DNA from 3 places in the Paenibacillus sp. FSL K6-1217 genome. Region 1 is predicted to be linked to each of the others. Evidence: riboswitches for the same ligand, from Rfam matches in the RefSeq annotation. Region 1 holds a riboswitch; each other region holds the start of a gene.
The links. A riboswitch is a leader RNA that binds a small molecule or an ion and turns the genes downstream of it on or off. The one in region 1 is predicted to bind cyclic di-GMP.
Positions count from the first base shown of each region.

Region 2: it holds a riboswitch for cyclic di-GMP, as region 1 does, so the genes downstream of both, MHH28_RS25100 (collagen-binding domain-containing protein) here and MHH28_RS25915 (transglutaminase family protein) in region 1, are expected to answer to the same signal.
Region 3: it holds a riboswitch for cyclic di-GMP, as region 1 does, so the genes downstream of both, MHH28_RS24655 (anti-repressor SinI family protein) here and MHH28_RS25915 (transglutaminase family protein) in region 1, are expected to answer to the same signal.

Region 1 covers NZ_CP150271.1:5,865,038-5,873,065, reverse strand. Annotated here, with positions in the region: rRNA gene MHH28_RS25920 (16S ribosomal RNA) at 1-1,494, opposite strand, end outside; gene MHH28_RS25915 (transglutaminase family protein) at 1,872-2,681, opposite strand; cyclic di-GMP riboswitch class I at 2,695-2,775, opposite strand; cyclic di-GMP riboswitch class I at 2,849-2,930, opposite strand; gene MHH28_RS25910 (sortase) at 3,058-3,711, opposite strand; gene MHH28_RS25905 (GtrA family protein) at 3,779-4,183, opposite strand; gene MHH28_RS25900 (glycosyltransferase family 2 protein) at 4,173-5,150, opposite strand; gene MHH28_RS25895 (glycosyltransferase family 39 protein) at 5,247-8,028, opposite strand, start outside.
Region 2 covers NZ_CP150271.1:5,674,858-5,682,885, reverse strand. Annotated here, with positions in the region: gene MHH28_RS25100 (collagen-binding domain-containing protein) at 785-3,676, opposite strand; cyclic di-GMP riboswitch class I at 3,758-3,850, opposite strand; gene MHH28_RS25095 (hypothetical protein) at 4,573-4,950, shown strand; gene MHH28_RS25090 (ASCH domain-containing protein) at 5,367-5,789, opposite strand; gene MHH28_RS25085 (DUF2278 family protein) at 5,887-6,636, shown strand; gene MHH28_RS25080 (hypothetical protein) at 6,615-7,763, opposite strand; tRNA gene MHH28_RS25075 (tRNA-Thr) at 7,912-7,983, opposite strand.
Region 3 covers NZ_CP150271.1:5,576,762-5,584,789, reverse strand. Annotated here, with positions in the region: gene MHH28_RS24685 (aldo/keto reductase family oxidoreductase) at 1-905, shown strand, start outside; gene MHH28_RS24680 (hypothetical protein) at 1,963-3,282, shown strand; gene sipW (signal peptidase I SipW) at 3,284-3,886, shown strand; gene MHH28_RS24670 (TasA family protein) at 3,986-4,582, shown strand; gene MHH28_RS24665 (TasA family protein) at 4,620-5,210, shown strand; gene MHH28_RS24660 (helix-turn-helix domain-containing protein) at 5,546-5,878, shown strand; gene MHH28_RS24655 (anti-repressor SinI family protein) at 6,016-6,159, opposite strand; cyclic di-GMP riboswitch class I at 6,194-6,297, opposite strand; gene MHH28_RS24650 (2-oxoglutarate dehydrogenase E1 component) at 6,794-8,028, shown strand, end outside.

The DNA of each region.
Region 1 (8,028 bases):
CCCACCTTCGGCGGCTGGCTCCCTTGCGGGTTACCCCACCGACTTCGGGTGTTGTAAACTCTCGTGGTGTGACGGGCGGTGTGTACAAGACCCGGGAACGTATTCACCGCGGCATGCTGATCCGCGATTACTAGCAATTCCGACTTCATGCAGGCGAGTTGCAGCCTGCAATCCGAACTGAGACCGGCTTTGCTGGGATTGGCTCCACCTCGCGGCTTCGCTTCCCGTTGTACCGGCCATTGTAGTACGTGTGTAGCCCAGGTCATAAGGGGCATGATGATTTGACGTCATCCCCACCTTCCTCCGGTTTGTCACCGGCAGTCACTCTAGAGTGCCCAGCTCTACCTGCTGGCAACTAAAGTCAAGGGTTGCGCTCGTTGCGGGACTTAACCCAACATCTCACGACACGAGCTGACGACAACCATGCACCACCTGTCTCAACTTTCCCCGAAGGGCACCTGATGCATCTCTGCTTCGTTAGTTGGATGTCAAGACCTGGTAAGGTTCTTCGCGTTGCTTCGAATTAAACCACATACTCCACTGCTTGTGCGGGTCCCCGTCAATTCCTTTGAGTTTCAGTCTTGCGACCGTACTCCCCAGGCGGAGTGCTTACTGTGTTAACTTCGGCACCAAGGGTATCGAAACCCCTAACACCTAGCACTCATCGTTTACGGCGTGGACTACCAGGGTATCTAATCCTGTTTGCTCCCCACGCTTTCGCGCCTCAGCGTCAGTTACAGCCCAGAAAGTCGCCTTCGCCACTGGTGTTCCTCCACATATCTACGCATTTCACCGCTACACGTGGAATTCCACTTTCCTCTTCTGTACTCAAGTCACCCAGTTTCCAGTGCGACCTCAGGTTGAGCCCAAGGTTTAAACACCAGACTTAAATAACCGCCTGCGCGCGCTTTACGCCCAATAATTCCGGACAACGCTTGCCCCCTACGTATTACCGCGGCTGCTGGCACGTAGTTAGCCGGGGCTTTCTTCTCAGGTACCGTCACTCCGGCAGCAGTTACTCTACCGGACGTTCTTCCCTGGCAACAGAGCTTTACGATCCGAAAACCTTCATCACTCACGCGGCGTTGCTCCGTCAGGCTTGCGCCCATTGCGGAAGATTCCCTACTGCTGCCTCCCGTAGGAGTCTGGGCCGTGTCTCAGTCCCAGTGTGGCCGTTCACCCTCTCAGGTCGGCTACGCATCGTCGCCTTGGTGGGCCGTTACCCCACCAACTAGCTAATGCGCCGCAGGCCCATCCCCAAGCGGCAGATTGCTCCGCCTTTCATTCTCTCCTCAGGAGAAGAAAGAAATTATCCGGTATTAGCTACCGTTTCCGGTAGTTATCCCAGGCTTGAGGGCAGGTTGCCTACGTGTTACTCACCCGTCCGCCGCTAAGTTTGAAAGGAAGCAAGCTTCCTTTCAAACTCCGCTCGACTTGCATGTATTAGGCACGCCGCCAGCGTTCGTCCTGAGCCAGGATCAAACTCTCCAAATTGGTATTTAGAAAGAGCGATTGCTCATTTTGAAACATCTGACGAGAATTGTTACATTCTCTAATTTTGGATCTCACCGAAGTGATTTCCGATACTCACTCGTTGTTCAGTTTTCAAAGATCAAGCTCGTTGTCAGCGCCGCTTAGCGCGTCACCAGCAACTCTTATAATATATCACGTTCACTCAAGCAATGCAAGCTTTATTTTGAAGTCACTTATTTAAGTGATTTCTCATTTCCTTTGCCGCTTCAAGAACGCTTATTTATAATAACCTATCCCTATATTAAAATGCAACCTTTATATAAATATATATAAATAAAAATAACCCACTTAATAATTAAGCGGGTTATTCTCAGTAATACTATAGGTTACAGCTACTCTTAGTAGAATTTCGCTGCAGTATATTTGCTTGCTGCTTTGATCAGTTGTGTGGACGCACTGCTCTTACCCAGGCCCGCATCCACTGTAGTATCAATCGTTACCCATTTGCCGTTCAAGAACACTTCATTCCAGGCATGATAAGAAGTTACATAGCTTGTATTACCCATAACCAGTTTGGTTGGAATGCCTTCACTGCGGAGCATAGTAGCGAACAAGGATGCGTAATCGTAGCAGATCCCTTTATTGGTAGCCAATGTGTTATCGTTGTTCGGAATATAATCCGTGCTTACGCTATTAGCCAGAGAGTAATCATATTTCACGTTAGCTACAATGTAATTGTAGATAGCCTTCACTTTGTCTGCGTCTGTAGTCAGACCCTTTGTAAGCTGTGCTGCCTTTTGAACTGCTTTATCGGAAGAACTCCATTTCACATTCTGTACAGAGCTCAAATATACGGCATTCGTGTTGCTCATGGCGAGGGATACAGTCTCGGAAGATAGCACTTTGTATTTGTTGCCGGTAGTATTCTCAAGAATGGACACCTTGTAAGAACCATTTCCCTGCTGAAGCGGGAACGTCTCATTCGGTTTGGAGGTGTATAAGTTGTAAGTATAGCTGTTAGTGTCCTTTGTAATCATGAGCTTCATCTTCTTGTCCTTAGGAACGTCATACGAAACTCCGATGACCCCTTGATCCAATTGCCCTACATTCAACCAGCTTGAATCTGCATTAGCTGCTTGAGCAGTGCCTGTCTGCACGGAAGCGACAAGTACAAAAAGCGTAATCAACATTAAATAAACTTTCTTCATGGATAAAACTCCTTTCGGTAGCTGGCTGCCATTCTTGCGGGAAGGCCCTTTAGCTTTGCGTCCCTACCTTTCGATAGGTTTGCCGTTATCGTATAAGCTTTATCTGTCCAATCTACTACCACATAATGACAGATTCAGAATAAAAACAAACAAAAAAAGCCTCTTCATTCGGTAGCTGGCTGCCATCCATGACGGGAAGGCCCTGTAGCTTTGCGTCCCTACCTTTCGATAGGTTTGCCGTTATCGTGTATTAGCTTCTTATATTTCTATCTTACCATATCCTTCTCTATTATCAAGACCCAAATTGCTAGATTCCACCAAAAAAACGCTAAAATTTTATGTTTTTTTCGACATTTACCGTCTTGTCCTGCAAGAATCAGGTTAGCTTCGCATGAATAATGAGTCTGTGGGTCGGATCGACAAGCGGATCGCAGGTAATGAGGGTCAGAATCTTATCGTCGTCCTTACCCTTCAGTACCGAAATATCGGTAGGCTCTACAATGGATACATCATATACTACATACTTGTATTCCTGACCGCTTGTAATAAGAGTAATGGTATCCCCTTTACCGACCTCATTCAGTCTGTTGAACAACCGCCCTGCTGTTCTTGACCGGTGTGCCGCAATCGCCGCATTGCCTACCGCACCTATCGGAGCTGTCTCCTTCATATGCGCCGCAGCATGCTTCATATTGGCCTTCGTGGCGCCCTCCAGTACAGGCAGCTTCAGATCGATTTTGTCGATTTCAATAATGGCCGTGATCTTGCCTCCGACTTCAATCTCCGGCGCTGTAGTGGGAACCGGCTCTTCCGCAGCCGATTCTTCCGCCAGCAGCTGGGTGACTTCCGCATAAGGCTTGCTCAGATCCGGATTTGCAGGAGCAGTAGCCGAAGGAACGATTTCACTGTAGGCCTGTTCAGCCTCTTCCAGCAGCTTCTGCTGCTGACGGTCCTCGTACCATTCGCTTCCTTTGGGGTAGAGCATAATCAGGACCCCGGCAAGTATGATCAAATAGGATAACTTCCGCATGACAATCGCCTCCGCAATATAGAATAAGTGCTACCCCCGCAGGATACGGGGAAGATGTACTGTTACCTTAGAATACCCACTTCCGGCTTCCAAAGAAATTAATGATCACTGTAATAAAGGTAACCAGCACCTTGGCCATCAGCACCTGAATCCCCAGGCTGTCAGTGAGCAGATGAATCAGCAGCACGGAGATGCCCAGCACCAGCAGATTCAGGACAATAAATCTCACCAGCTGCATCCGGTCAAAGCCGCTATTGCCGCCCCGGTCCCGGCCCTTGAAGGTTACCTTCTTATTCCAGAAAAAGCTGTTGGCCGTTCCGGCGCTGTAGGAAATAATCTGTGCAGGGGTGTTAAGCATCCCCAGGGAATGCAGCAGAGTAAATACCGCAAAATCAATGAACGTGTTAAGCAGGCCCACTGCATTGAATTTCAAAAATTGGATCATGCCTGCACTCCAAGCCTTATCTTGCATAATCGCTTTCCTTCCGCGTATCTACGGACTCTGCCTCCGGGTAGCCTCTGGTCTCGCGTACGATATAGAGCGGTCTATCCTTCGATTCATCATAGATCCGTCCAATGTATTCCCCGATTACGCCCAGCAGCATCAGCACAATGCCGTTAAACAGCAGGTTAACCCCGACAATGGATGCCCAGCCCGGCACCGTCCAGGAGGTGAAGACCTTCTGGAATAAGACCAGGAACAGGTAGATGAAGCTGGAGAAGGACAGGAAGAAGCCGACATAGGAGGCGATTTTGAGCGGCTTGTGTGAAAAGGAGGTGATTCCGTCGAGCGCGAAGCGGATCATTTTCTTCAGCGGATATTTCGTCTCCCCTGCAAAGCGTTCCTCCCGCACATATTCCACCATAGTCTGCCGGAAGCCAACCCAGCTCACCAGCCCCCGCACATAACGGTTCTTCTCCTTCAGGCCGCGCAGCACATCGCAGACCTTGCGGTCGATCAGCCGGAAGTCCCCGGTATCGGTAGGAATCTCCACACTGGTCATGCTGCTGAGCAGACGGTAGAAGATCTTGGCTGTCACCTTCTTGAAAAAGGTCTCCCCGTGGCGCTTCAGCCGCTTGGCATAAACCACCTCATAGCCTTCCTTCCACTTGGCGATCATCTGCAGAATGACCTCCGGCGGGTCCTGGAGATCTGCGTCAATCACCACAACCGCCTGGCCTTCAGCATAATCCATTCCCGCCGTAATCGCCACCTGATGGCCGAAATTACGGGAGAAGTCAATCAGCTTGACATGCTCATCCGTATTGCTGATGCCGCGCATAATCTCAGCCGTTCGGTCCCGGCTGCCGTCATTGACGAATACGAGCTCATAGGAATCGCCGCAACCATCCATTACTTTTTTGAGCCGCTCGTAGGTTACCTGAATGACTTCCTCCTCATTGTACATGGGGACAATCACACTATATCTGGCTTTCACCTGGGTTCCTCCTAAATTTGTTGTAAGCCACAGCTTCCTTGATGCGCTTCATCAACATCAGCTTTGAACATATATCCGGCTTCTGAAGCTCCCCTCCTAGAAGACCCAGGAAGGGAACCAGCGAAGTACATGAATGATATAATTGCTGTTCACCTGCATGCCGGATAACACCGGATAGAACATTACAAACAGGATGGCGGCGGCCGCCACATAGGCGTACCGCAAATATCTGGCACCCTGAAGCTTAGCGTCAAGCAGCTTAAGGATGTACACAATGGACAGAATCATAAACGGCACCATCGCAAAGTAATGGTACAGGAAGGTCTCACGCGGCACAAGCATCCATGGAACATATTGCGAGAAGAAACCGATCCAGATCATGTACAGGCTCTTGTCCCGGCGTCTCACGGTCAACCATACGGCGGCCAGCATCGCGAAGATTCCTGTCCACCAGATCAGCGGGTTGCCCATCGTTACTATGCTGCTAGCCTTGCCTGCCGGCAAGCCTTCGCCGCCGCTGAAGAACCACACCGGACGCTTCATGAACGGCCACTCCCACCAGGAGGAGGCGAACGGATGTGTAGCAACAAGCTGGCTGTGATAGTTGTACATATTCTTCTGGGCATCAATCAGTCCCTTAACCGTGAAGCCCTCTGCCGATGCAGACAGCGCAGGAATGAAGGACAGACTGTAGACGATGACCGGAATGACAATGAAGAAGCCTATACAACTGGCCAGGGTAATCACTGTATTCTTCCAGAAGGACTGATCCGCAGTCCGGCAGGCGGCTTTGAGCTCCTGTCCGGTCAGCTTGCCTTCAGCCAGCAGACGTCCGGCTGCCTTGTATTCCCTGTAGCGTTCGAAGAGTACCAACGCGAGCATAATAGCCAGTCCCGCGCCGCCGTAGATCACAATCCACTTGGAAGCCACCCCGATGCCGAAGAACAGTCCTGACCAGAACAGCGGAACCAGTGTGGTCCGCAGCGGTACCCGGTAGAAATTCATCGTGAAATACCGCTGCATGAAGTAGAACATCAGCATAATGAAGAATACGCCATACACATCGATGGTCGATATCCGCGTCTGGGTGAAATGCATGAAGTCCAGAGCGAATAGTCCCGCTGCCAGTGCTGCATACGTAGTCTTACGGAAGAGCCTCATGGCCATGATATAGATCAGCGGCAGCATCGCAATTCCGAACAAGGTGCCTATGATCCTCCACCCGAACGGATTGACGCCGAACAGCTCCATCCCTACTCCAATCAGCAGCTTGCCGAGCGGCGGGTGCGTGTTCTCATAAGGCACAATATTATGGTAATGCTCATAAGCGGTGCGGGCATGATAGATTTCATCAAAATACGTACTATTCATGAAGTTAGTGTTCTCCGGGATGATGGACTGCTCATCGAACAGATTGGCCGGCGTCCCCCTCTTAGCTGCCGCTCCCGGATCAGGTATAACACTTGCTATGGGCAGAGGAACCTTCGGTGCCCCCTGCTCATACAAGGCCATCTCATTGAGGGTGAAGCCCGGAGACGTAACCGAGAGCTTGACGTATCTTGCGGATACGTTAAGCGGCTGGCTTTTCCAGATGAAGACATTGCCGACATCCTCGCTTACCTCAAGCGGGCTGCTCCAATTATCAGGGGTCTGGCTGAATTCCAGCTGAAACTTGCCTGTCCCGACACCGCCGAACACATTAACCCGCTCCAGCTGACGGGCCTGCCCCAGATCCACATAGAAGCTCTCTCCGCTGGCCGCCGGCTCCCACAGCGTCTCAGGTGCCTTGTTGTCTCCCAGATGATAAAGGGCAAGCGCCCCGTATAGCGCGGTGATCCCCATCATCCAGACCCAGTCCCTGCGCTTCAGCTTCAGCGGAGAACGCCGTTCTGACTTGGCCAGCGGCTTAATGCCTTCTGCAAGCAGCATATCTGCTGCATAGGTCTCTGTGGGGGTAACCGGCTCAGGCAAGAGCTTCGCAGTTCGGCGGATATATACATCGTATCCAATATAGAGCAGATATAACGCAAGTATAATAGTGGTAATCGCTGTAACCAGCACTATTCCGTCAGTTGGCGGGTTCCCGCCGGTATTCAGATACGCCAGTGTATAACCCACATTGATGTACTGCGTCAGGGAGAATCCGAGAAACAGGGTCAGGAATCGGCGGTCCCTGCTCTCTATGAACGCGAATAACGACAGGATCAGTACCGGATACAAGTAGCGCTCATGCATTTTGGTACCGAATACGAAGACAATCGTGATCAGCACCATTGCGATGAAGTAGGACTTGGAGAGATCCTTGCGGTCCTTGGTATTGAAGGAATAATACGCTGCAAAGGCAACCGCCGCCAGGATGAAAATAAAGCCCCATATACGGTACGGTATGCCAAGCCAGGTTACATCCAGCGCCGACCACATCGGATCGGTCAACGCATACAGATTGAACGCGTTCACTGTGGAATACGGATAGGAGGACAGTGTGCTTTTGTACAGGTTAATCATTCCCGCAAAACCGCCGTTACTCCAGAAGAACGGGGCTGCGAGGAGAACAAAGATCCCCAGACCGTATAGGGCACCCAGCGCAAGCTGCTTCCAGGCCCGGTGATGGTAGAAGGCGAGCAGCAGCACCGGTGTAAAGATCAGCGCCTGCGGCTTGATCAATGTAGCAACGGCAAAGAAGACCGCGGCACGTACAAAGCGCTTATCGACAACACCCATCATACTGAGCAGCAGGAAGATAAGGAAAAAGGAATCCGCCTGCCCCCAGGCTGCCGAGTCCATCAGCACAGCCGGATTGAACAGGAACAGCATCATCAGCCCGATCGCAAGTCCCGGGCCGAGCCGGGTGCGCGCGCTCTTATAGATCATCCAGCCG
Region 2 (8,028 bases), 190 kb from region 1:
CCTAGTATAGCACGGGAGCAAGGCCAACTAAAAATACAGCTGGGGCTAAGGCAAGATTCAGCATGAAGCTCTTTCTCTACAGTAACATTAACGGCTCGTGCGTCCTGCTCTACTCTAGGGCGAAGACGCTATCCGCTTTCTCTAGGTGGTTACTTCCCTCCAATTAGTACACTCGCCTTCTCGCTTGTGTTGTGTTCGGTTTTCGCATACATTTGCTCCTATCGCCTTCTCGCAGCACATTGTGTTCGCTTTTTAGCATACATTAATCCACTCTCGTTCTCATTCAGTCTGTGTACGGATGGAGTATGAATTACGGCGACGCTTGGGAGCACGCTCCGCAAACGGAACGTTGTTCCAATCGCTCTTGTATCCAGATTTTTTCATTCCCCTAGTCGGTGAAAATCCGGATACAAAGGCGACCGCTCCGCTTCTCCACAATCATTCCGCCCGCTCCGCTGTTTAAGAGTAGGAGTATCAAATCCTAATATCCCTTTTCCTCAATTTGTATTCGGTTTTTCGCAAACACCCAGCCTTTGACCATTAATATCAGGTCCAGGCTCCTCAGGGGCCACCCTTCAGCCATGTTCAGCAACAAATTCACTCTACGAATCATTCTAAGAACACTTATACACAAATCTATACACATCTTATACACAATAGACGGGAACCAAAATTTCCTAAACAACGAAAAAAGAGCTGCTTCCAGGAGAACGTCTTCTCCGAAAGCAGCCCTTGTCAAATCACAGGATCATTGTTTGTTTGCATACATCTCAGTTCGGGTGACTCACTTACGTTTGCCGTTTCTGGTGGTTCTTCTAAGAATCAAGCCCAGACCAGCGAGTGCCAAACCGGCAAAATAATATGGAGCAGGACTGGACTCGCCCGTCTTAGGCAGGGTTCCATCCGCAGGCACACCGCCTAGAGGAACTTCATCATCGATAACGACTACATCGGGTGCCGGTTCTGCCGATGGCAACGGCGTTGGCGCCGGTGTCGCTACTAATGGCCCAACCGCTACAGCCGTTGTCGGCGATGGTGCCGGTACTGTGGTAGCTGTTGGAGTTGCTACAGGTCCAAGCGGCAGCGGGTCATCATCTACAACCACATCATTGCTCACGATAAATCCGATAATCGGAGTCGGCGTTGGCACTGGCGGGAAACTGAACGGCGGCGATATTGGATCTGGCGTTGTTACTGGTGTCGGCGCTGGTGTTGGTGTCGGTGTTGGCGCTGCCGTCGGATCTGGTGTCGATGTCGGCGTCGGCGTTGGTGTCGGTGTTGCCGTCGGTGTCGGTGTTGGCGTTGGTGTCGGTGTTGCCGTCGGTGTTGGTGTCGGCGTTGCCGTCGGTGTCGGCTCTGCCGTTGGCGTTGGTGTCGGCTCTGCCGTTGGCGTTGGTGTCGGCTCTGCCGTTGGCGTTGGTGTCGGCTCTGCCGTTGGCGTTGGCGTCGGTACTGCCGTTGGCGTTGGTGTTGGCTCTGCCGTTGGCGTTGGTGTCGGCTCTACCGTTGGCGTTGGCGTCGGTACTGCCGTTGGCGTTGGTGTTGGCTCTGCCGTTGGCGTTGGTGTCGGCTCTACCGTTGGCGTTGGCGTCGGTACTGCCGTTGGCGTTGGTGTCGGTGTTGGATCTGGTGTCGGTGTTGGTACTGCCGTCGGCGTTGGTGTCGGCTCTGCCGTTGGTGTCGGTGTTGGTACTGCCGTTGGCGTTGGTGTTGGTGTTGGTTCTACCGTTGGCGTTGGTGTCGGTGTCGACGTCGGCGTTGGTGTCGGCTCTGCCGTTGGTGTCGGTGTTGGTGTTGGCTCTGCCGTCGGCGTTGGTGTTGGCCCTGCCGTCGGTGTTGGTGTCGGCTCTGCCGTTGGTGTCGGTGTTGGCCCTGCCGTCGGTGTTGGTGTCGGCTCTGCCGTTGGTGTCGGTGTTGGTACTGCCGTCGGTGTTGGTGTTGGCTCTACCGTTGGTGTCGGTGTTGGCCCTGCCGTCGGTGTTGGTGTCGGCTCTGCCGTTGGTGTCGGTGTTGGTACTGCCGTCGGTGTTGGTGTTGGCTCAACCGTTGGTGTTGGTGTCGGCCCTGCCGTCGGTGTTGGTGTTGGCTCTACCGTTGGTGTTGGTGTCGGTTCTGCCGTTGGTGTAGGTGTTGGTACTGCCGTTGGCGTTGGCGTCGGTACTGCCGTTGGTGTCGGCGTCGGCTTCACAGTCGGCGTTGGTGTTGGCACCGCCGTTGGCGTTGGCGTCGGCTTCACGGTTGGCGTCGGTGTTGGCTTCACGGTTGGCGTCGGCGTCGGCTTCACAGTCGGCGTTGGTGTCGGCTTCACAGTTGGTGTCGGCGTCGGCTTCACGGTTGGCGTTGGCGTCGGCTTCACGGTTGGTGTCGGCGTCGGCTTCACGGTTGGCGTTGGCGTCGGCTTCACAGTCGGCGTTGGCGTCGGCTTCACAGTCGGCGTTGGCGTCGGCTTTACGGTCGGCGTCGGCGTTGGCTTCACAGTTGGCGTCGGCTTTACGGTCGGCGTCGGTGTTGGCTTCACGGTCGGTGTTGGCTTTGGAGTTGGAGTACACACAGGTGTAGGTGACGGTTTTATGGTCGGTGTTGGTTTTACCGTAGGTGTCGGCGTTACCGTCGGTGTCGGCGTTGCTGTCGGTGTCGGTGTTACCGTCGGTGTTGGTTTTACCGTCGGCGTCGGCGTTACCGTCGGTGTCGGCTTCACAGTCGGTGTCGGCGTTACCGTCGGTGTCGGCTTCACTGTCGGTGTCGGCGTTACCGTCGGTGTCGGCTTCACAGTCGGCGTCGGTGTTGCCGTTGGTGTCGGACTCGGCGGCGGCCCCTCTCCCTCGTACATTCCAAGGTGCATCTCAACCCCGCCGCTAAAAGATTTTGCAATCAGAGTCCCATACAGCTCCGCTCCGGAATAATGGACATCCGCTCTAGGTGCGAGGATCGTCCCGAAGAATGAGGTATAAGCGATATCTACCTTAGTTGCTTCGTAGAAATTGAATAATACCTGGCTTGCTCTGCCGTTATTCATTGAAAAGCTTGGCACATTGACTGTAGACCCGCTTATATTAATAATCAACGTAGCGTTCTGGGCAATGTTGAACTGAATATAATTCGTACTCGCCAGTGTCGAGGCATCCAGATGAACCACATTGAAGCGATCCGGTGCATTTATCGTAAGCTGTCCATAATGATTATTCCCAATCTCATTCGTGTCGGCCAAGGCCCCATACTCTGCAGAACGCGAGATCAGAACCTCCTGCTCGGCCGTAAAATCTATCGGATTGCCTTTCTTCTTCGTGCCTTTAATATTGACACTAGGTTCATTGGCTGTAATGTTATCCCCGTATACCACGTTCCCGTAGATCTCTCCGCTGCCTGAATGTACAAAATTCCTGCCGGCCACAAGTACATCCGTCGGTGCAGCATCCCTATATGCTCTGGCAACTCCGTAACCTCCAGAGAGGGTAATATTCCCCGCCGCTGCAAGGCGGCCTTCGATCTGATCACCGCCTTGTGTGAAATCCCCTAAGATAAAAGCATTAAAATTGCCTGCGACCCCCAAAATTGGTGTTGGCGTATACGGCACCCCTGAAGCTGCTCTAACATCCATCCCCCACGTGAAGGCACTGGATACGGTCAATAGGCCTGCCATAAGAATGGCGGCTGTTTTACGCACTCTTTTGTTCAATAGTCCACACCTCCTAGTTACTATTCTATGAATCTTTCACCCGACTATAACAACAAAAAGACCGCCACGAAGGGTTAGCTTCACGGCGGCCGGACGACCATAGCCTCAACTTTAGAGACAGTAGATTCCTGACTTTGCGTCCCGTTCTTTCGATACGGTTTGCGTTTGTACATGATTTCGGTATGAAATTGTTGATTTTGCTTATGTATATTCGTTGTTGAGTCTATGACATTTGTTACTTTTGTACTATTTTCAGTTTATCCGCTCCCCCGCCCTGTTGTCAATCCATTCCAAGTATAATTTTTGAAAAAATCTCAGAACCCCAATCCCACAATCCCTTGTCCCCCATGGGTTTATGCATACTATCCTTCTCACCCCTACAACTGTCATTGGCTACCTGGCTCTATAATAATATTAATTTACATTATTAAAATTTGATACATATGGCCTACTTCGTCGCTGTTCCTCCCTGTTTAACTCCTAGCTTGCTCCTATTCGATGCCATTTTACCTATTCACAGACACCCCGCTCCGAAAAAAAGTGCCGCCCGTGATGGACGACACCCGCTACAAGGATTCATCTATTATTAAATAAAATGTCGCCTAAGCAGACATGAACAGTTGAACCCAACCAATCATCGATACCCAGAGCGGAACACTTAGAATGATCCCGAATACCACACCGCGGCGGAGACTTCCTTCATGACTCATTGCCATTCTCCTTTGAGCTGATTTATTTTTTCAATCTTTATTATTTCAATTTTAATATAAAATAATTCTTCGAATTTTATTGTGAATTATGTCACATTGTTACTGTCAGTTGATAATACCCATTGATTATTTTTTGAATGATGAGTTACAATGCGAATATACGTTCTCTTAGAGGGGTTGAGAGGGATGCATAGAGCAGAGAGTCAGGACAACCTGCTGGTCAAATCTTATATTTTGCTGCCGCTAATTCTATCCGCCTTCGAGCGTGATGCATCCGTGATGTCCTTAGAGCTGCGCACGCCTGCGCCTTATCTGGAGGTGATCCAGACTGCCGTCCAGGCTGCCGCTGCCGATCTGCGGGAGGTCCGTGCCGGAATGCGGGCCCGTGGTCTGAAGGTCTATGAACAGCAGCGCCTGGAAGCTGGCGTCGAAGCCAAATTCGTCTGCAGGGGTTATCACGAGCGGATGCTGCTGCTGGATGATGTGATTGCCGCCCAGGCCACTGTGCATATGCGCAGATATCTGGGGATGGAGAAGACGGAGCAGGGCGGCGCGGAGGGATAAGCCAGCGGGAGAAGTACTTTTATTGAACCTGTTCATGCAGGGCGCAGTACCTACAAAAGAAGCCTGCCGCAAGCGGCAGACTTCTGCATTACACGATGACCCGGATGCGGTTACATTAACAACGTCCAATACCCCAACGTCCCGCATATAACCACTACAGCTACCGGGTACAGGATTCTCCGGCTGACCTGATCCCTGAACACAAGAAACAAACAAAGCATACAAAGCCATGCAATTAGAAGGCTTCCCATCTATTATGCATACGCTCCTTCCCGGCAATTCTGCTTCATCTCCAGCGTTGACCGCTGTAGAGCACACTATCCTAATATATAGGAAGATTTCCCGCCGAATATCCCAATTATACCAGCTGAGTGCCAGTCCGGAGCAAATTTTTAGTCAAAATGCGATCAGGCGATTCAAAATTCCTTCTCCAGCACAGGATATTCCCAGAATCCCAGACGTCCCTTCGCGGGTATGGGATGTACCAGCGGCACAACTTCCTCCAGCTTCCAGGCGTACCTTCCTACGGTATAATTCCCGAACACATATTCATTCCCGCCCGGCCAGCCCTGCTGCACAAGCTCAGGCGTAACTTCACAGCAATCCGCAATTCGGCTGACGGCAATGATCCGGCCGGTTGGCAGATTGTCCGCCGTGAAGCCATGACGGGCCAGCAACGACTGAATAGGCTCTGTCCGGCAGATCGCCTTATTTACCTGCATCCCGGCATGAATGGCCAATGCTCCCCGGTGGGCGGTCCGCCAGGTGCGGGTTTCGATTTGCTTTTCTCCCAGCGCAATTAAGGTTGCCCACGGCTGGCGAATCGTCAGAACCTTCATAATGTAGCTTGCCTCCTCTGATGAACACCTTACTAGTCAGAATTACTACGGCCTCCTATGGGAAAGAATAATAGCTATGAAGGAGGACTGATGAGCGATGGGTAACGGATTAGATCAAGGGTATGGGGTATTAAAATGCAAAATATCCAATGAGGATAATGTCTATAAGCTAGGTTACAAAAACAATCATATTCAGGTGCTGGTTGACGTTGAAGACGATGACCACAAAAAGTATAGATTGGCCATCAACATCCGATCAAGCAATAAAGCCGAGCATTTACCGGAAGACACTGCCAATCAGGTGCTGTATTATGTGGGTGAAGATTTAAAATCGGAAGAAACAGCCCGCTGGCTCAAGCTTGAGTCCGGCTTCACGAAGATCACCAGGGAGAACCGGAGCCTTGCCCTAGATTATATCAGAGGAAACCTGGTGATTCCCAGTAAGATGGTAGCCCTGCCTAATACGAACCAAGATGACAAGGAAGACAACGATCCCCACAACAATCTCTATGACAAAATCACCTCTTACATCGAGGAAGCACACAAGCAGAAGGCCACCCTGTATGCGTTCGGCGAACCTTGGGGGCCTGTGGATAAACCCGACAAATACTTCGGCTTCTCTCCTGGACAGGGCGTTCATAATATCCACATGAATCAAGGCAATGCCGGCGGGTATTCCCGAGAAAATGGTACATGGCAGGACGGCGGAGTGCTTATTCATTTCCAGAACGCGAACAGATGGGTGGCTATCTTCCTGGCCTTCCAGTCCCAATCCTGGTGCACTAACGACCAGGGAGATGCCACTAAGCCGGTTAGTGAATGTAATCATACCAATGCTTTGTCATGAGCCAACACCATCGCATTAACCGCTGATACGATATCCTTGACATCCAACTGTTCATCCAGCCTCAAATGAAGTTGTAAGGTAGAGACTGGTGAGTGGTTAGCAGAAACGATGAGCTCAACCTCATGAGATGAAAGCACCTTTGCTTGCAGGATTTGCAGCCAGGGGATAAGATCCGGTAACGCTTTATCCTCTGAAGGACCCATTTCCATGCCATCCATCCCAATAGGTGAACGCCCGTCGAAATACTCAATCCTTAGCACAGCCTCAGAAGGGGGACTGTTCCTCTTCAAAGTCCTAGCCGCTTCCAGCTGACGGCGGGAGGTTCGTGCAGGACCGATAATTATATTCCACAAAACGATACACAGGGAGGGGATGAAGAAGCAGAGCACCGCCAACCAACCACTGGAGGTCTTGACATAGACGGCAAAAAAGAGGGCTGCGGATAGAATCGCAAGCAACCAGATGTAGAGCTCCTGCCGCCATTTGGACTGGCGCATCCCGGATGCTGGAGGAATGGACTGTGCTGGCTGAATATCGGCAGCTTGCTCCGGTTGAGCTGCCGTTCGTTCCCTCCATGGCAAATGCTCCCCATTCAGCATATAAAAGTTATCAGCTGCTCCCTGCCAGACCTTCTCCTGCGAGGGATGCGGCGACTGCCAGAGGGTAACGTATTCTTGAATGTCTCTCAGATAGAGGGCGGGATCGCCCGTGAACGAGAAATATTGCGAAAGCTCCAGATGAATAACGGCAGCAGAATAACGCTGTACATGGGTCGATAAGGTTTCCAGCCACTCCTGTACAGGAGTGGCAAGCGCCGGGAAACGGGCCAGCGTGCCCGGTAAACTCAGGCGCAACTGCTCTGCAGCATCCGCCCATGGAATCTGCCATTGGAAGGCCTCGGAAAAATGTTCCCACTCCACCAAATCCTCCACATCCGGTTGGCCCATATGGGGTTGAATCTTGCTCCAAGCTTGCATTAGCTGCCTGCTATAGCGCTGGAACTGGTCTTGGCTGACCAGACAAAACCATACTGGAGCGAGAAAATTATTCGTCTCGAAAGCTGTATTCTCATAATCAATTAAATCTGAATCGGCACTGGTAACAATCAGGAATGTCCGGTTTCCCATATAAGATCTTTGCCTCCTAGCATCCAACCATAGGCTCCCCACTTTACTTAACTAAAGGTTAGAAGAATGGCAGATGTTGATGCTTGCATAGAAAAAAGGCGCAGTTCCAAAAAACCGGAAACCCGCGCCACTATCGACTTCACAAATATGCTGGTGAAGGGAATTGAACCCCCGGCCTACGCATTACGAGTGCGTTGCTCTACCCCTGAGCTACACCAGCCTACAGACCTCTGTGTCTGCCAAACAAAAAATATTATAACTCTTC
Region 3 (8,028 bases), 290 kb from region 1:
GCGGCGGCTGGGACCGTGAGCCAATCACCGCCGCGAATATGAAGCAGGGACATGAGGCGCTGGATGCGGCGTTGTCGGTGGGCATTAATTTTTTTGACCATGCGGATATCTATACCCGGGGCAAGGCGGAGAAGGTATTCGGACTGATCTTCAAGGAGCGCCCGGGGCTGCGCGAGGATATTATCCTTCAGTCGAAATGCGGCATCAAGCTGATGGAGCCGGGCGACCTCTCCAACAGCTTCGACCTCTCCAGGGAGCATATCCTGTCCAGTGTCGATGGAATTCTCTCTCGGCTGGGCACAGAATATATTGATATTCTGCTGCTGCACCGCCCCGACCCGCTAATGGACCCGGAGGAGGTCGCCGAAGCGCTGCATCAGCTCAAGGCCTCCGGCAAGGTGCGCCACTTCGGAGTCTCCAACATGAGCGCCGCCCAGATCCAGCTGTTGCAGACTTATTGCGACGAGCCGTTCATTGTCAATCAGCTGCACATGAGCCTGGCCAAAATCAGCTGGGTGGACGCCGTACTCAGCGTGAACCGCGACCCGTGGAAGGATATTACGTTCCCGGAGGGCACTATGGAATATTGCCGTGCCGGGAACATCCAGCTCCAGGCCTGGGGCCCGCTGGCCCAGGGACTCTTCAGCGGACGGCCGCTTGAAGGCCAGCCGGATAAGGTTGTAAAGACAGCGGCCATGGTACGGACGCTTGCTGACGAGAAGGGCACGACCCCCGAGGCCATCGTACTGGCTTGGCTGATGACGCATCCCGCAGCTATTCAGCCCGTCATCGGCACCGTGAATCCGCTGCGGATCTCCGCCTGTGCAGGCGCAGACCAGCTGGAGCTGTCCCGCAAGGAGTGGTATGAGCTGTACGTCACCTCTCGCGGGGAGAAGCTGCCTTAAGAATGCAGTTTGCTGGAGAACCGCATTAATGAGCAGGTGCATTGGAATTGAATAGGTGCGCCGGAATTGAACAGGTACATCGAAATTGAACAGGTACGCCGGAATTGAACAGGTACATCGAAATTGAACAGGTACGCCGGAGAAGGTACTTTCCATTTATGGATAGTACCTTCTTTGCATCGGTATACACTAACCCGATCGCTCCGCCAACTGGTGCCTATCCCTCACCGTCGGATCGTGTTGCAGCCACCACCTCGTATTATCTGCTTTCGCCAGATTCAGGTGCACTAGTGCTCCTCATTTCCGCCTACTGTCCACTTTCGCCAGATTCAGGTGCACTAGTGCTCCTCATTTCCGCCTACTGCCCACTTTCCCCGGATTCAGGTGCACTAGTGCTCCTCATTTCCGCCTACTGCCCACTTTCGGCAGATTCAGGTGCACTAGTGCTCCTCATTTCCGCCTACTGTCCACTTTCGCCAGATTCAGGTGCACTAGTGCTCCTCATTTCCGCCTACTGCCCACTTTTGCCGGATTCAGGTGCACTAGTGCTCCTCATTTCCGCCTACTGCCCACTTTTGCCGGATTCAGGTGCACTAGTGCTCCTCATCTCCGCCTCCTGCCCACTTTCGGCAGATTCAGGTGCACTAGTGCTCCTCATTTCCGCCTACTGTCCACTTTTGCCGGATTCAGGTGCACTAGTGCTCCTCATTTCCGCCTACTGCCCGCTTTCGGCAGATTCAGGTGCACTAGTGCTCTTCATTACTCTCCCCACTCTCCCCACTCTCCCCACTCTCCCCACTCTCCCCACTCTCCCTCCTCACCCCACCTCCCCATCCTACACCTCCAACCGTTCTTTATTAAGAACATTTATGAAAAACAGCGAGATCAGCAGATAAAGCCAGATATCGCGAATGATTTGTACTTTATTGCGAACATTCCGCTGAAATTAACATTTTTCTTTTCCAAGCCGCGCAGTGTATGATTTGCTTACGATATCGTTCTTTATTAAGAACGAATATAACGAATAATCATCAGCATGTTGAGAGGGGGCTTAGCTATGTACCCCAGATCTGCCAAGCGGCGCACACGGAAGACCCGGAAGCTCGGCCTGCGGATTCTGCAATCGGGTATGGCTGTATCTGTTCTTCTGATGTATACCTCGGGTCAGATCGGCAGCACCTACGGAGAGTTCAAGACTTCCCAGGAACAGATCAGCTCCATCGGGCTATGCCCGGTTTTCCCGGGTCAGATTGAGCAGCTGCTGTCGGAATTCAGCGGGCATCTGAATACCCTCATAGAGCTGAAGGCTTCCCTTGGCAGCTATAACATTAGTGGAGTGTATAACACTTCAGTCCCTGCCGGAGAGTTGTCGCTTGCAGAGCTGGATCAGGCTGCGGGCGAACTCTCGTCTGAGCTCACTCAAGCTGGCAGCGAGATCACCCTACTAGAGACGCAACTGAGCTTCAATAGGACGGTCTGGCAACAAATTTTGCAGGAAATTGGCAACGCAGCGGCCATTCTGCACAAGCTCGGAGGATATATGGTGAACCTCGACCCTAACTGTCTGGAAATCCGTGACGCACAGTTCTTCAACAACCTTCAGGAGAGTCTTCAACAAAGCGGGATTCTGTCGGAACCGCTGGCGGAGACGTTGAGCGGAATTGTGCAGTACCTCGGCTCGATTCATGATATCGGAGGATCATTGCCCACCGGCAATCCGGACCGTATCTTTCTCCGGCAGGATGATTACAGCTTCCCTGCTGAAGAGCCTGTTCTCTCTGTGGTAACCAGCACCTATTATGCAGATTCTCAGGTATCCCCCGCGCTGCTGGGTACGTATGAGCTGTTGAATACCGAATTAACAGTCTCCAAGGATACGCTGTCCTCCACAATCCATACCTTGCAGGAACGGCTGGCAGAAGTCGATAAGGCCAAGACGGCCCTTGAAGACAAGGCGAAGGCACAGCAAGAGGAAGAGCAACGCCTAGCGCTTGAAAAGGCCGATAAAGCCCAGGCCGAGGAAGCCGAACAGCTCGCCCTAGAGAAGCAGAAGGCTGCTGACGAAGCGCTGAAGCTGGAGCTGGAGAACGAACAAGCCAAGAATCAACCGCCCGCAACCAGTCCTCCTGACAAAAGCCAGCCGGTAGAGGAGCCTGCTCCCGAAGCGCCTGTAACGGACAATCCAGTCCCCACAGCTTCAGCAGCAGCAGAGGTTATTGCTCCAGCGGCCACGCCTGCGCCTGAGATTCTTTTACCGATGGCAACTCCAGATCATGAACCAGGCAGCGTAATTCCAGGTACTGTCGTGGACGGCGGGCAGCCCTCTCCTACAGCTACTCCGGCTCCACCATCCGATACCAGCAAAGGCGGCGAATAAGATGCGCATCCGAAAAATAGCCAATACGATCATCTCCACACTGATCCTGATCATCTTCCTGGTGCTGATCACAGCCGTTGTGATCTCCAAGGCCTCCGGCGGCGAGCCCTCCTTCTTCGGCTACCAGATCAAGACGGTATTATCCGGCTCCATGGAGCCCGGCATCCAGACCGGTTCCATCGTGGCCATTAAGCCCGGCGGGGACATGACCCGGTTCCAGAAGGGCGATGTGATCACTTTTCTGAATCCCGATAATATTCTGATTACCCACCGCGTGGTCGATGCCGAGCTGAACAGTGCTCTGGGGGAAGCCAGCTACACCACCAAGGGCGACAGTAATGATTCAGCCGACACCGCAGCCGTCAGTTCCACGAATGTGGTAGGCGAGTACACCGGCGTGACTGTCCCCTATGTAGGCTATGCCATGAGCTTCGCAGTCTCCAAAGCCGGAAGCATAGTGCTGATGATTATTCCCGGACTGCTTCTGCTCCTCTACGCGCTGTATTCTTCCTGGAAGGCCGTAGCGGCACTGGAAAAGAAGAATGTCGCGTCATCCGCAGCCAGCGGCGGAGGGCCGGATACTTTCACTGACCTCGTACAATGACCGATTGTTCTCTCCCGTTTACGAAACGCGGAGCCACAATACAGCTTGCCGGAAGCACCGGCTATGCACAAAGCAGACTCATAAGAGAGGGATGAATCAATGAACGTCAAAAAAACATTAGGTCTCGGCGTTGTATCGGCAGCATTAGGCTTAACCCTGGTCGGCGGAGGCACCTTCGCTTACTTCAGCAGTACTTCCACTTCTTCTGCTTCTTTTAACAATGGAACTTTATCACTGCAAACCGATCCTTCTGTCATTGTTAATCTCAGCAACCTCAAGCCGGGCGATACCGTCTTACGGGACTTCAAACTCAAAAATGACGGGACGCTCAATATTCCCAAAGTGGTACTGCGCACCTCATCGGCCATTACAGACGCCCAGGGAGACAACGGCTCCCATAATTTCAAGGATGATATTATCGTGACCTTCCTCCTGAACAAGGATAAGAAGGAATCGCCGCTCCTGGTCATCTCACTGGCCGATCTGGAGCAGGAGAGTCCCGATCTGGTAGCCCGGGGAATTATCGGAGCGATCTTAGGCGGAGAGAAGTCCGGCATTAAAGCCGGCACCTCGGATAACCTGACCATTCAGTTCGCCTTCAAGGAGACCCTCCAGCCGCAGAACTATTATCAGGGCGACACGCTTGCACTGACACTGAATTTCGAAGCTAACCAGGAAAAAGGCACTCTCAAATAATCCATAACAAACAAACCATCCAAGGAGGAATTAAATCATGGGAATCAAAAAAACATTGGGTCTTGGCGTAGCATCGGCAGCACTGGGATTGTCTTTAATCGGCGGGGGCACCTTCGCTTATTTCAGCTCCACAGCCACCAGCACGGCAACCTTCGCCGCCGGTACGCTGAAGCTCGGCTCTTCCTTCAATACACCGGTAGCGCTGACGAACCTGAAGCCGGGAGACTACACCGTCCGCACCTTCACCTTGTCCAATGACGGCACACTGGATATCAAATTCCTCAAGCTCGCCAGCACTTATACTGTAACCGATGCCAAGGGGGATAACGCGGGCCAGGATCTCGGAGACCACTTCAAGGTCAAGCTCCTCGATAATTCGTATACCGGCGGTTCCCTAAGCGGCCATGTGCTGTCCGAGATCTCCCTGAAGGATCTGAAAAACACCCCCAGCTATGATCTCGTAGCGGCGGGCGTACTGCCGGGCGGGATTGCCGCTGCCGGGTCCAAGACCTTCAAGATCGCTTTCGAGTTCGTAGACAACACGCTCGATCAGAACATTTTCCAGGGTGACGGCTTATCGCTGAACTGGACCTTCGATGCGCTTCAGGGACTGGGAGAAGCCAAGTAGGCAGGCAGGTCAGGGACTGAATCTGTAGGCGGAAAAGGCTTTGTCGTCCTTTGTATAGGACGGTACCGTTTCAGCGAGAACTACAAGAATAACGGCATATCCTCCCCCAGCCGGGAGCGGTATGCCGTTTATTTTTTCCCTGCTGCCCGGTTCAATGATTTTGTCCGTCTTGCGGTTTTTTGTTATACTGACTAGTGGAAACGACTTTGCCGTCCTTTTTTAGCGGCGGTACCGTTTCAGCGAGAAAGATAAGGACAATGGATTGCGCGAAGCATCATAGATGCTTATCTTTTAACAAAAAAAGTACGGAGGGCGTTGTAATCGTGTCAGATACTATGGGAAGCCGCATCCACAAACTCCGTCTGGAGAAGGGCTATTCGTTATCCGAGCTTGCGGATAAGGCTGATGTGGCGAAATCATACCTCAGTAATGTGGAACGGAATATTCAATCCAACCCCTCCATTCAATTCATCGAAAAAATCGCTGACGCGCTTCAGGTATCCATTCATGCCTTGCTGTACGGCGGACTGGCCGAGACGGAAGAACAGGCCCTGGACGGGGAATGGTTCCGGCTGGTTCAGGAGGCCATGGCCTCCGGTATCAGCAAACGTGAATTCAAGGAATTCCTGGATTACCAGAAATGGCGCATGGAACAAAAGGACAACTAAACGTGGCATTATAAGCTACAGGGGTACATGCCAGGGAGACCGCCTTCGGAGCTGAAATCCCTCCCTGACATACAGAAAAGGCACAGCTACCGTCCGCTGTGCCTTTTCTGTATGTATCCGAACAATGATGACCGCCCTTACATCGCCTGGAGCGCCTTTTCACTGAGAAACCGGCGGATATCATCCGCCGCGATCCCTGCCTGTTTGGCAGACATCAGCAAATGCACCCATTCTAAATCCAGATCAACTGCCTGCAACTCGTCATTCTCCTGGTTGGACATATCCAAGAAATCTCCTCCTAGAATTTTCGCGTCCCCAGGCAGTCCGGCCATCATAGTAGTATTTCTACTGTGTAGTATCCCTACTTTAGATCCGAGACTTTGTGCCCCTGTCTTTCGGCAGGTTTACCCTTTACTGGACCCTTTCCATCATGAAAGGATCTGGCAAGAATTAATGAAACCGTTCTCCGCAATAACATTATACAAGATCATGCGCGATTAGTGTGTCGTTTTCTGGAATTTTTTTATGATAAAATGTGAGGAAACGTAGCCGAAATTGGCAGCGGCTTGTATAAATATTCCCAGTTCCAAGTTCAAACCCCGGGTAATAGTTTAATTATACTAAGGGGAACCGTAACCGCCCCGCCATACCGCTACACGGCGACATTGTATAGAGACAATTACCCATTTGCATATATTATGGACAGTTAGAGTATTAAAGCTTATTTATGATAGTTCCGTATGAATACGGTAATGAATCATGCCGAATTGCGAACGGATTGCGCGAAAGTATGAATTGATTACCCTGCCGGAAAGTAGCACAATAAGATGAGAATGAAACCGCAAACATTTGCAGCTCCGCCAAGTGGCACACTGGATGCCTCGCGTGGAGTTTATCCGTTAGGAGGACCTATTCATGGCAGTCAAAGAGCCCTATAACGACACAGTATGGAACAAATACTACGGCCCGAACCTGGGCTACATCCAAGAGATGTATGAGCAATTTGTTAAGGACCCCTCTTCAGTTGAACAACATTACCGCGATCTCTTCACCGTATCCGGCCCCCCTCCTCTGGCTCCAGATGCCGAGAGGGCACCAAGGCCTGCCGTATCCGCAGATGCGCAGTGGCTCAAGAAGGCTGTCAAGGCCTCGAAGCTGATCGCCAATATTCGTATATACGGCCATATGGCCGCAGACATTGACCCGCTGGAGCGCAGCAGTAACCCGATGGCGAAATGGCTGGAGCTGGAGACCTACGAGCTTACACGCGAGGATCTGAATGCCCTGCCCGCTTCGCTGATCTGGGACAATGCCCCGGCGGATGTGCATACCGCTATGGATGCCGTCCATAGAATGCGCAAGGCCTACACGCAGACCATCGCCTATGAATTCGGCCATGTGCACGATGAACAGGAGCTGCGCTGGCTCAACAGCCAAGCGGAATCCATGACCTCCCCTGCCCCGCTGAATAATACAGAGCGCAAGGAGCTGCTGAAGCGGCTGATTCAGGTTGAGCATTTCGAGACCTTCCTGCACAAGACCTTCGTCGGCCAGAAGCGGTTCAGCTTGGAGGGCAATGACGCCCTCGTGCCGATGCTGGATGAGATTGTGCGGGCTGCCGCGCATGATGGCGCAGAGCATATTCTGATGGGCATGGCCCACCGCGGAAGACTTAATGTGCTGGCTCATATTCTGGGTAAGCCTTATGATATTATTTTCTCGGAATTCCATCACTCGCCGAACAAAGAGCTGTTCCCTTCGGAAGGCTCCATGGGCGTTACTTACGGCTGGAGCGGGGATGTGAAGTATCATCTCGGGGCTGACCGTGCCGTCCGCGAAGGCGAGACTGTGCGTACCCGGATCACGCTTGCCAACAACCCGAGCCATCTTGAATTCGTCAATCCTGTGGTCGAGGGCTTCACTCGAGCCGCACAGGAAGAGCGCAGCGCCCCGGGCCTGCCTCAGCTGAATACAAGCAAGGCCATGGCTGTGCTGATGCACGGCGACGCCGCCTTCCCGGGCGAAGGCATTGTCGCCGAGACGCTGAATATCGGCAAATTGCAGGGTTATCAGAATGGCGGCACCGTGCATATTATCGTCAATAACCGGATCGGCTTCACCACGGAGAGCGAGGATTCCCGCTCCACCCA